DNA from 3 places in the Vibrio sp. ED004 genome. Region 1 is predicted to be linked to each of the others. Evidence: predicted binding sites of a transcription regulator. Region 1 holds the regulator's gene; each other region holds the start of a gene.

Region 1 (4,291 bases):
AGACATCGCGCCAGAGACACTGGAAAACCTCATCAAAGAATTCGTGCTGCGTGAAGGCACAGACTATGGCGACGTTGAGATCTCACTGCAAAGCAAGATTGATCAGGTGAAACATCAATTAGCTTCTGGTGACGTGAGCATCGTGTTTTCCGAACTGCACGAGACCGTTGATATCCAGGTGACAAAACGCTTCTAGGCTGCGCTTAGAAAGGAGCCGTGTTATAGTGGAAAACGATTGCTAACAAGTAAGTTACTCAAACGACAAGGGTTGTCATGTCCGCTAAACATCCAATTATTGCGGTGACGGGTTCATCTGGAGCCGGCACCACCACTACCTCAGAAGCCTTCCGCAAAATGTTCAATATGATGGACGTGAAGGCTGCTTGGGTAGAAGGGGATAGTTTCCACCGATTCACTCGACCAGAAATGGATGTCGAGATCCGCAAGGCGCGCGAGCAAGGTAAGCACATTAGCTACTTTGGTCCACAAGCCAACGACTTTGGTGCATTAGAAGAGTTCTTCCGTCAATACGGGAACGAAGGCACCGGTAAAGTACGTAGTTACCTACACACCTTCGATGAAGCTGTTCCTTATAATCAAATGCCGGGCACCTTCACGCCATGGCAAGATATCCCTGAAAATTCCGATGTGATGTTTTACGAGGGCCTGCACGGCGGTGTCGTTGATGGCGATATCAATGTCTCTCAACACGTCGATCTGCTGATTGGCATGGTGCCTATCGTAAACCTAGAATGGATTCAGAAATTCGTTCGTGACACACGCGATCGTGGCCACTCTCGCGAAGCGGTAATGGACTCTATTGTACGTTCAATGGATGATTACCTTAACTATATTACCCCGCAGTTTTCACGTACGCATATCAACTTTCAGCGTGTTCCAACCGTAGATACATCGAACCCACTCAACGCCAAAGGGATTCCAAGTTTAGACGAAAGCTTCGTAGTTATACGTTTGCGTGGCATCAAAAACGTCGATTTCCCTTACCTTTTGGCAATGATTGACGGCTCATTTATGTCTCGTCATAACACGCTAGTGGTGCCAGGGGGCAAGATGAGTTTTGCTATGGAGCTCATTGTAAGGCCAATCCTACAACAACTCATCGAAACCGGAAAAATAGGTTAACAAAACGACATTCTGGTTGATTACTTTTCATACCGTGATCATGTGCACAATTTTGCGTAAAAAATCGTAGCTTGGTCACGATTAAAATCAAGAAATAGTACCTGAAAAAGGATACTATTCTTAAACGAAACACAAGATAGCTTGCAGCGCTCAACGAGTGCTCTTATCCTACAAGTCAATCCAGGCTTAGCTAAAATACGGAAAGCGGCAAGCATACCCTGCAGAGGAAGTGAGATATTATGGTTCTAGGTAAACCTCAAACCGATCCAACATTAGAGTGGTTCCTTTCACACTGTCATATTCATAAGTACCCTTCAAAAAGTACTTTGATTCATGCTGGTGAAAAGGCAGAAACCTTGTACTACATCGTTAAAGGTTCTGTGGCAGTTCTTATCAAAGACGAAGAAGGTAAGGAAATGATTCTTTCTTACCTAAACCAAGGCGACTTCATCGGTGAGCTAGGCTTGTTCGAAGAAGACCAAGAGCGTACTGCTTGGGTTCGTGCTAAATCTCCTTGTGAAGTAGCTGAAATTTCTTTCAAGAAATTCCGTCAACTTATCCAAGTGAACCCAGACATCCTGATGCGCCTTTCAGCGCAAATGGCAAGCCGCCTACAAGTAACTAGCCAAAAGGTTGGTGACTTAGCGTTCCTTGACGTAACAGGTCGTATCGCTCAAACGCTACTAAACCTAGCGAAACAGCCAGATGCAATGACTCACCCTGACGGCATGCAAATCAAGATCACTCGTCAAGAGATTGGCCAGATCGTTGGTTGTTCTCGTGAGACAGTAGGTCGTATCTTGAAGATGCTAGAAGAGCAGAACCTAATTTCTGCACACGGTAAAACTATCGTGGTATACGGCACTCGTTAATCTCGATTAACTGAGCCAAAAATTTGAAAGCCACCAAATGCAAATTTGGTGGCTTTTTTATTATCTATAAGATTTACAGAGCAGATGCGAGATGCGAATGGAACAATTACAACTTCCAAACGCAAACACTCTCGAAGCGAAGCGTACCCGCATCTTTAGGGCAAAGCTCGTGCTCGAATCTTTCTTTAACCGTTAGTGCTTTCGAAGATCTTGTCCGCCGATGCCGCAACAAAGCCGGTGTAAAGCTCACCATTCGCCATCGCATAACGCTTAGCGAACTCATAGAAGCCTCCAGGAATCATCTCATTGCCTTCAACAAATGAAACTGGGACTTTGTCTGCCATTGTTGATGATTGCTCTAATAAGACCTCTGGAGAGCCTTTAACCTCACCACCAGATGCATTGATAGTGAAACCCGATTCGATCAGATAGTCATTCACGGCCTGAACTTCATCAAAGGCGTTAAGTTGATTTACGCTCACCGTAAAGTGGTTGGCACCGTAACCATGGGCCGCTAACCAAGACGCGTATTCACTCTCTTTTGCCAGCACTTGGAAATCTGCGAAGCTTAAATCCCAAAGGCGTCCGCCAAACAGGAATTCATGACCTTGCAGCTTGCTTGCATCGACTTGCTCAACGAGCTTAGCAACGATCTGTTGTAGCTCACTTGAGCACTCTTCTACCTTCAACTCACTGATGAACACTTTCGGCTGTTTTAGATCTGGATGCTCGTAATGCTTCGCGACTAGCTTCTTGCTCTCAAATAAGTAATCGCCACACGCTTTATAACCTAGCTCAAGAAAAGGCTTAGCCAGTGTTTCAATACCCAGCGGAGCTACATTGAAAGTACGCAGTGCAATATGATCGTTAATCAGCGCTTCATCTTCCTTCAGCAAGTGGTGTACTTTCTCAGCCGATGGACAAAGCCTATGAATGTAATCATCCCATAGTGATTTAAAGAGTAGATCGGGCGTCATGGTGACTCCTTGTCAGAGGTTCTAGCAAGCTAGTAATATGGATTAGAAAGGGAGAGGCTGGACATAGAGTCAGCAGCCATCAGCCTGTGACATACTTGTTCTATTATTATCTACCGCCCAATCTTGATGCTGAGCGTGGTTAAAATAAGGAAGCGATACGCCGCTTCCTTATCTCATAACTAATGAATGAGCCTTAGCTCAATATCAATCTAAACTACAGCTCGATACCTGGGCTAAACGTAGCTGGCAGTTGAGTTTCACCACCTTCCATTGAAGCCATTGGGTAAGCACAGTAGTCCGCCGCATAGTAAGCACTTGGGCGTAGGTTGCCAGAAGCACCCGGACCACCAAATGGTGCATCACCACTTGCGCCTGTGAGTTGGCGGTTACGGTTAACAATACCCGCGCGGATATGGTCAACGAAGTATTCCCATTCAGAATCGTCTGTCGATACTAGACCAGCAGACAAACCAAAGCGTGTGTCATTAGCTAGTTTAACCGCTTGCTCAAGTGACTGGTAACGAACCACTTGTAGCAATGGACCGAAGTACTCTTCATCTGGTAGTTCAGCAATGTTGGTGGCATCAATAATACCCGGAGAAACAAACGCCGCTTCACCCGCTTTTGCTTCTACTAGGCTTACACCACCTAGCGATTGCAGATTCGCTTGTGCATCTAAAATAAACTTAGCAGCGGCTTCTGAGATCTGTGGGCCCATGAATGGTGCAGGCTCAGCAAAAGGCTGATCAACACGAATCTTTTGCGTAGCCGCGACCAGCTTATCGATCAGTAGGTCGCCCTTCTCACCAACAGGAACATACAGGCGACGAGCACATGTACAACGTTGACCTGCACTGATGAACGCCGATTGGATAATGGTGTATACCGTTGCGTCCGCATCACCGTATTGGTCACTGATCACCATAGGGTTGTTGCCGCCCATTTCTAGTGCCAGCATCTTGCCCGGTTGACCCGCGAATTGGCGGTGCAGGATATGACCCGTATTGGCACTACCCGTAAATAGCACGCCATCAAGACCTTTAGCGTCAGCCAGTGCGATGCCAGTCTCTTTAGCGCCTTGCACTAGGTTGATTACGCCAGCAGGAAGACCCGCTTCTTGCCATAGCTTCATTGCGAACTCACCCGTCCAAGGCGTCTGCTCTGAAGGTTTGAATACTACGGTGTTGCCCGATAGCAGAGCTGGAACAATATGACCGTTAGGTAGGTGACCTGGGAAGTTGTAAGGACCAAATACCGCCATCACGCCCAATGGACGGTGACGAAGTACGATTTGGTTGC
Region 2 (4,291 bases), 620 kb from region 1:
TTTACCTTCTTCAAAGCCACCGTCACGCATTTTTTCAAATAACGCTAGGTTCTCTTCTGGGCTACGGTCACGGTACGGGCTCGCTTTACCTGGCTCTTTTAGCGTGCCTCGGTATTCACGGATCTGCTCAGGACTTAGCTCGTCAACGTACGCTAAGCCTTTATTAATTAATTCCACAGCATAAGCGTAAAGCGTATCGAAGTAGTTTGATGAGTAACAAATGTCACCAGACCATTCAAAGCCTAACCAGCTTACATCATTCTTAATTGACTCAACGTATTCAACGTCTTCTTTTTCAGGGTTTGTATCATCGAAACGAAGATTACATTGTCCCTGGTAGTCCTGAGCAATACCAAAATTCAAGCAAATAGATTTAGCGTGACCAATGTGCAGGTAGCCGTTCGGCTCCGGCGGGAAACGAGTATGCACGCTACTGTGTGTACCATCCGCTAAATCTTTATCGATAATTTGGCGAATGAAATTCGATGGACGAGCCTCAGCTTCACTCATCTATAGCACCTCTATGTATTTAGTATTGTCAGAGAAAGTTATCTTTCATCTCCAAGAAAACGGGCGCTTATAGCGCAAGTCAAAGATAGAAAGATCATTGTTGCTAATCATCCACAATTCTTCGCCTTTGCACAATAAGAACCGTCCGTTAATTGCGATTATTTCTGCTATTCGATGAAGAATAGAACGAACCGTATTCACTGGCCTTAAACGGCAGGCACAAAAAAGCCTCCCATGTGGGAGGCTTTCAATTTAAAACTTACTTAAGAGTAACTTTACGTCTTAGTTAAGTACTTCCCTTACTATGGAAGTTTTACATCAGATAGGTCTTCACCTGCACCGATAGCTTTCATTTCGCCAGCTACGATTTCAGCTAGTGGGCCTAGGATAACCTGTAGGTTGTTTTCACCTAGTTTAACCACACCTTTAGCACCCAGTTTCTTAAGAACAACTTCATCTGCAACAGAGCGGTCTTTAAGAGTTAGACGTAGACGAGTGATACAAGCGTCGATTGAAGTTAGGTTGTCGTGACCACCTAGAGCTTTCAGGTATTGACGTGCAAGGTCGCCTTTTGGAGCTTCACCAGCAGGAGCTGCAGCAGCTTCGTCATCATCTTCACGACCTGGCGATTTCAGGTTGAAAGCGCGGATTGCGAAAGAGAAAGTGAAGAAGTATAGAGCACCGAAGCCTAGACCGATTAGTAGTAGTACGAATGGTTTAGTTGCTAGACCCCAGTTCAATACGAAGTCGATTAGACCAGCAGAGAAACCGAAACCGTGCAGAGTACCAAACATGTTAGCAACTACTAGAGACAGACCAGTAAATACAGCGTGCATTGCGTATAGAGCAGGAGCTAGGAATACGAACATGAATTCTAGCGGCTCTGTGATACCTGTTAGGAATGAACAGAATGCTACTGAGAATAGTGCGCCACCAACTTGGCTGCGTTTTTCAGCAGGAGCTGCTAGGTACATTGCAAGTGCAGCACCTGGTAGACCGAACATCATTACTGGGAAGAAACCGTTCATGAATACGCCAGCGCCTTTATCGCCGCCGAAGAAACGGTGTAGGTCGCCAGATTTAACAGTTTCAGTCACTTCTTTAACTACAGTAGTGATTTCTGGAGTTACAGAGTTAGCGAATGTGAATGTGTGCTCTTGGCCAACAACTAGAGTTTTAGCTAGTGATGGGTCAACACAAAGTTGAGTGATGTTAGCGAATGCGCCTTGACCAGCAACGATGATTTCTTGACATGTACCCATACCGAACCAGAAGTATGAGTTCAATACGTGGTGTAGACCTACAGGGATAAGTGCACGGTTAAGAGTACCGTAAACGAATTGACCGATAGCGCCAGACGTTGATACTGCGTGAGCCAGTGCGTCTAGACCAGATTGAACACCAGGCCAAACCACACCAGACACAGCACCTGCAACAAGTGCAAATAGACCGGCCATGATAGGGACTAAACGTTTACCCGCGAAGAATGCCAGCCACTCAGGAAGGCGTGTAGCGTGGAAAGCGTTGTAAGAGTGACCTGCGATGATACCTGCGAAGATACCGCCGAAGAATGACATGTTAACGTCTGCGTTAATTGTCGTTGCTGTAGCTGTTAGTACGAAGTAAGCAACTGCACCAGCAAGACCTGCTGCGCCGTTACCGTCTTTAGAAAGACCAATCGCGATACCTAGACCAAATAGCAATGGTAGGTTACCGAAGATAGCACCACCAGCTTGCGCCATAAATGGAATATCAAGTAGATCGCCTTGACCTAAACGTAATAGAAGCGCCGCAATCGGAAGCGTTGCGATAGGTAGCATTAATGCCTTACCCAGCTTCTGTGCATATCCTAGAATATTCACCAGTTGTTTCCCCCTATAGGATTTTTTAGAATTCGTTTGAGAAACTTATTTTAGTCGCTCAATTTAGTCCTATTCAGTGTATTCAATTAATTTTGCTCCGCAAATTAAAACCTTACCATTTGTGATCGTAATCACCAGTTTTTACCAAATCCAGAGGTTTTTGCTAGCGAGATCATAAAACTTATTTTATCATTCAAAAAAATGAACATTTATAGATAAAATCTAGATCTAATGTTTGGGCTAACAACGGGTTATTTGAGGCAAGCAATGCCAGATAAACTACTGATAACACTGAGCCTGAACTTATAAATAAAATGAATTGTTCACATATTTTTCAAACACTTAAACTCGCTTCCCATTTTGAAGCCGTTTGCCCATAAAAGATAAATCGTTACGTAAATGATGCTCGCAAACTAAGTACCCATTTAGGTAACGAAGAATTTTTAAAGATCTCACGAAATAAGGATTAGCTGACTATGTACGCGCTAAGTAACTGTAAAATTTACACTGGTAGTGATGTTCTGACCGATCATGCTGTAATAATCGAAAACGAACTGATCAAAAAAGTCTGCCCTATCTCTGAATTGCCAGAAGGAATTGAGGTTCGCGACCTAGACGGAGCAAACCTAAGCCCAGGTTTCATTGACCTACAACTGAACGGTTGTGGTGGTGTAATGCTGAACGATGAGATCACTGCAGACACTATGCAGATCATGCACAAAGCAAACCTGAAATCTGGCTGTACTAGCTTCCTACCTACGCTTATCACCTCTTCAGACGAAGACATGCGTGCGGTTATCACGGCAGCTCGTGAATACCACAATCAGTACCAAAACCAGTCTTTAGGTCTTCACCTTGAAGGTCCGTACCTAAACGTTGCGAAAAAAGGCATCCACAGCGTCGATCACATTCGTAAATCTGATAACGAGATGATTGAGCTTATCTGTGAAAACAGCGACCTTGTTGCAAAAGTAACTTTAGCGCCTGAGCTGAACGATCCTGAACACATTGAACGTCTTCAGAAAGCGGGCGTGGTGGTTTCTATTGGCCACACCAACGCAACTTATGCAGAAGCACGTCAAGGCTTCGAGTCTGGTATTACTTTCGCGACTCACCTATTCAATGCAATGACACCTATGGTTGGCCGCGAGCCAGGCGTTGTTGGCGCGATTTACGATACGCCAGAAGTATACGCAGGTATCATCGCCGATGGCTTCCACGTTGATTACGCAAACATTCGAATTGCGCACAAAATCAAGGGAGAAAAGCTCGTATTAGTGACGGACGCCACAGCTCCTGCAGGTGCTGACATGGAATACTTTATTTTTGTCGGTAAGAAAGTATATTACCGAGATGGTAAGTGTGTTGATGAAAACGGCACACTGGGCGGCTCAGCTCTGACTATGATTGAAGCAGTTCAGAATACAGTTGAGCACGCTGGTATCGCTTTAGACGAAGCTCTTCGCATGGCTACGCTATACCCAGCTACGGCTATCGGTGTAGAAAGCAAGCTAGGTCGAATCAAAAAAGGCATGGTTGCAAACCTAGCTGTATTTGACCGAGACTTTAACGTTAAAGCGACTGTTGTTAATGGACAATACGAGCACAATTAAGTATGAATGGCGGACAAATAGGTAACGTAGACTTAGTTAAACAACTAAACAGTGCGGCGGTATACCGACTAATAGACCAACAAGGGCCTATCAGTCGTATACAAGTGGCTGATGTAAGCCAACTCGCACCGGCAAGTGTTACAAAAATTACCCGCCAACTTTTAGAGCGCGGCCTAATCAAAGAGGTGGCGCAGCAAGCGTCTACTGGCGGTAGACGCGCTATCTCCCTAACCACAGAAGTAGAACCTTTTCATTCTGTCGCAGTGCGCTTAGGCCGAGACTATATTCAAATAAGCCTTCATGACC
Region 3 (4,291 bases), on a different replicon from region 1:
GAAGCAAACATGAAGAAGATTGCCATTGTTGTTGCTACTGCTACAGGTGTATCACGTAGGAACATTAGGCTCTTTGGTACGTTGATGTCTTCTGTTGATTTAGACGTATCACCGAACTTGCTACCAATGTAACCAGAAACCAAGTATGAGAATGTTGAGAAGTGACCCATCGCCAGTTGATCGGTACCCATCACTTTTTCTGTATATTTTTGAGCAAGCGCAGGCATGATAACCATCAATGAACCCACAATGATCGAGCCAATTGCAACTAGAGCCGTGCCCTGGATGTTCGCTGTAGACAGGATTACTGCTACTAGCATAGACATGAACATTGTGTGGTGACCCGTTAAGAAAATATATTTTAAAGGTGTTAAACGAGCCAATAAAATATTCACAACGAATGCGAAGAACATAATAAGTGCCATTTCGTAGCCGAATGCTTCTTGTGCTAGTGCCACAATTGCTTCGTTATTTGGAATAACACCACTTACGCCGAATGCTTCAGTAAATACAACTGAGAAGTTATTTAGAGCGCCAACAAGAGCACCTGCACCAAAACCTAAAATTAGGAAACCCATTACGGTTTTAATGGTGCCTTTAAGAATGGTAGAAATATCGGCTTTCTGAGCAACGAGGCCAATGAAAGCAATTAAACCTACCATGATCGCTGGCTCTTTTAATAAGCCGAGCATGAACTCGAAAAAGTTTTGCATAATTTTGACCTTACATGAAAGTTTTTAGTTGTTCTTCGATTGATGCTTTGTCAAAAATATTTTTAAGGCTGATGATGTTTTCTTTACCAGCGTCTTTTAGTTGGTTTGCAACGTCTGTCGCTGCTACCCAAATGTCGGCATTGCTTGATGCAGCAGATGATAGATCTTCGTGATCAACTTCTGCTTCAAAACCAATTTTCTTAGCGACTTCTTTCACTGCCATTTCCATCATTAGAGAAGTACCAAGGCCGTTACCGCAAACTACAAGAATCTTTTTCATAATATTTGTCTCAATTGGATTTTAGGGGTTGAGAAACTTCGTTCTCTTATTGTGTGAGAGCATAGTAATGGAAATATTCAGATTTCAATAAGATCTCCATCACAAAGCCAAAATGAGATTGTGACGGATATCTCGTTAATTTGCAGTAAAGATCCAGAGTGAGACTTTGATCAAATTTAACTTTTCACTCGAATATGCAACGTATTTTATTGAGAAAGGAAGGCTTAATTAATTTTGACGCTAGGGTATAAATATTTAGAGGCTTTATTGCAGATAATGAGTAATTAATCGTATCGACCGTAGTCAGTAAGCATTTTCTTAAGCATGCTATTAACGTCTTTGGTCTTTTTGTTTCTTTTCGTTAACTGACTAAGCGAAGTCGGTTTTGGCGCGGCAACATTTTCACTGTCGACGTCTTCAGTTTTATCTTTCATTTTTTGTACTGCAGGCAATAGCATTCTAATTTCTTCATTATTAGCATTGGTCAGTACAACAATATTTTCAGATTCAACTTGAGTAATGGTTAATATTCCGTGTTTAACAGATTCAACCTTTTCACCAATCATAATTGACTCAGGTGCAACCGAACGATCGGTTAGTTGACCTGTACGTAATTTCGCCGCACTGATAGCGCGGATATTTCCGGTGTTTTCAAACGCGACAATAACAGTGTAGGTATTATAATATTCAACTACTGTCACATAACCGTGTCTATTTGTTTTGAATCTAGCTCCATTGTTCATGTCGTGCGGAGCTTCCATTTTCTTCACGTGTTTCCTCTCTTAGTCTCAATGGCTGTTATATCTAATCAGCTCTATTAGTATTTTGTAGATATTATTTGGTGAGATACCTACAAAGTATATACGCATCTAAAGTTAAGATGAATCTTGAAGTCGTGGGAAATGAGGTAGAGCACAGAAAACTGCTAATAATCACACAGAATTAACCGAGAGGTTACGCTCATGCGCTTAAGGACTTAACATTCCAAATTCAACCTTATACAGATTGTTTACAGTTTTTGAAGCACGAAAACGACGACAAACAATACGTTTTGTTTAATCCTTGACCGCGCGATCGTTTTCGTTAAAAAATGTGATGAAAGTCTCACTTAACTGTTTATACTTCTCTTCCGGTTTTAAGCCGGTGCTTAGCCAATACAAGCCGTCACATGGATATGTGAATGACCCCACGGACCGGACCAGCTACGTTCCACTGCTTGTATAAGGTGATTTTTACATGAACAACTCGTTGTTACAGTCGCTAACTCTGTTAGCTCCTTCATCGCGTAGCGTTTTGCTTGCGGTTCTTTGTCCTGTTCCTTTGATGTCATTTGCTTGGCTCATGTTCATTCTATAAGGATTACTAGGACACATTATGAATATTCTATTTGGTTCTGTCGGTGTTATTGCACTGATTGCTTGCGCGTACCTGCTATCTGAAAGTCGTTCTTCGATTAACTGGAAAACGGTCTCTCGTGCTCTATTACTTCAGATTGGCTTTGCTGCTCTAGTATTGTATTTCCCATGGGGACAGTTGGCGTTAACAAGTCTAAGTAATGGCGTTTCTAGCCTACTTGGTTTTGCAGACGCTGGTATTGCTTTCCTTTTCGGTGACCTTGCTACTGAAGGCTTCATTTTCGCGGTTCGCGTACTTCCAATCATTATCTTCTTCAGTGCTTTGATCTCTGCGCTTTATTACTTAGGTATCATGCAGAAAGTGATTCAAATCTTGGGCGGAGCGGTGCAAAAGCTGCTGGGTACAAGTAAAGCTGAATCTCTTGTTGCGACAGGTAATATCTTCCTTTCTCAGGGTGAGTCTCCTCTTCTTATTCGTCCTTTTTTAAAGTCTATGACTCGTTCTGAACTGTTTGCTGTAATGGCGGGCGGTATGGCGTCGGTAGCCGGTAGTGTGCTTGGTGGTTATGCTGGTTTAGGTGTTGAACTTAAATACCTTATCGCCGCAAGCTTCATGGCAGCTCCAGGTAGCCTGTTAATGGCGAAGATCATTGTTCCTGAGCGCAGCACACCAAGTGACTACGACCATATCGAACTAGATAAAGCAGACCAAAGCAACGTGATCGATGCATTGGCAAGCGGCGCGATGAACGGTATGAAAGTCGCAGTGGCTGTCGGTACTATGTTGATTGCATTCGTGAGTGTGATTGCTATGGTCAACACAGGCCTAGAAAGCCTAGGTGAGACGTTCGGTTTTGCGGGTATTACGCTGCAAGCTATCTTTGGTTACCTGTTTTCACCACTAGCGTGGCTGATTGGTATCCCGAGTGATGAAGTGTTAATGGCGGGTTCTTACATCGGTCAGAAGATCGTAATGAACGAGTTTGTTGCTTTCATCGACTTCGTTGAGAATAAAGCGCTGCTATCTGAACACAGCCAAGTGATTGTGACGTTTGCTCTATGTGGCTTTGCTAACATCGGCTCTATCGCAATTCAACTGGGTTCTATCGGTGTGATGGCGCCAGAGCGTCGTGCTGAAGTCGCTAACCTAGGTTTGAAAGCGGTAGCTGCTGGTACGCTAGCAAACCTAATGAGCGCATGTTTAGCGGGTATCTTCATCCTGCTTTAAGCTAGATTTAGTAAAACAGCTAGATTCAATAAAAGCGGGCACCTTACTTACAGAGTTTACGTAAGAAGGGTGTCCGCTTTTTTGTGTCTACTCGTTAAGCTTATTCGGACTTAGCCACTTCTATGACCGCTTCTATTACGTTTCAGGCTCACTCGGAAGAGTAATAGAGCAAGCCTGTTTTATCCGATATACTTGAATATCATTAGGTTGCGATTAATAACGTTCGTCTCCGATTAAGAACAGTCGGTTTTCACCAGAACAAAAGCAACCAAGTCCAATTAATCAAAGGTCTTCCCATGAACATGCGCGTTCTCATTGGTTTTATCACCGCCTTTATCGGCTTGTTTGCGATGGTTTATCTTATTGCTGGTGGTACTCAGTTTCCTATCTCTCAGTGGCCGCAAGAGGCTTATCTCGGTTTGGTGTTTAGCGTTGTGTGGGGCACTGGCGTAGCAGCATCGGTGGCGTACTTCTTCTCGGCATTGGTGTTTGTGACTATTGCTGTGGTTTGTTATGCGATTGGTTATAAGATCGGTGGACTCTTCTCAAGCAAGTCAGAAGCGTAAATTAGAAGTTTAAACGTACGCTCTATGCATTTTCTTTAGGGTTAACGTTCGTCTTAACCCTCCCTTAACCCCAAGCTCGTTATCTTGTCTCCATTCTTACAGGAGACAAGAAGATGAAATTGAATCTTCCTTTAAAACATTCCGTTATC

Evidence for each region. Region 1 encodes CRP, which controls carbon source genes, mostly activating them, when cyclic AMP is high. Its sites were predicted from a motif close to TGTGANNNNNNTCACA; they were not measured.
Region 2: nagE (N-acetylglucosamine-specific PTS transporter subunit IIBC) is a predicted target of CRP. The motif match lies at 2,493-2,508, and genes of this name have one in related genera.
Region 3: ITG10_RS25010 (NupC/NupG family nucleoside CNT transporter) is a predicted target of CRP. The motif match lies at 2,085-2,100, and genes of this name have one in related genera.

Annotation. Positions count from the first base shown of each region.
Region 1 covers NZ_CP066149.1:1,399,544-1,403,834, forward strand. The annotation lists gene ITG10_RS06300 (YheU family protein) at 1-196, shown strand, start outside; gene ITG10_RS06305 (phosphoribulokinase) at 274-1,143, shown strand; gene crp (cAMP-activated global transcriptional regulator CRP) at 1,383-2,015, shown strand; gene ITG10_RS06315 (DUF1338 domain-containing protein) at 2,201-2,992, opposite strand; gene astD (succinylglutamate-semialdehyde dehydrogenase) at 3,207-4,291, opposite strand, start outside.
Region 2 covers NZ_CP066149.1:775,782-780,072, forward strand. The annotation lists gene glnS (glutamine--tRNA ligase) at 1-510, opposite strand, end outside; gene nagE (N-acetylglucosamine-specific PTS transporter subunit IIBC) at 813-2,372, opposite strand; gene nagA (N-acetylglucosamine-6-phosphate deacetylase) at 2,849-3,985, shown strand; gene ITG10_RS03265 (ROK family protein) at 3,988-4,291, shown strand, end outside.
Region 3 covers NZ_CP066150.1:1,712,357-1,716,647, reverse strand. The annotation lists gene ITG10_RS25025 (PTS ascorbate transporter subunit IIC) at 1-713, opposite strand, end outside; gene ITG10_RS25020 (PTS sugar transporter subunit IIB) at 724-993, opposite strand; gene ITG10_RS25015 (hypothetical protein) at 1,278-1,754, opposite strand; gene ITG10_RS25010 (NupC/NupG family nucleoside CNT transporter) at 2,368-3,576, shown strand; gene ITG10_RS25005 (hypothetical protein) at 3,873-4,142, shown strand; gene ITG10_RS25000 (TolC family protein) at 4,256-4,291, shown strand, end outside.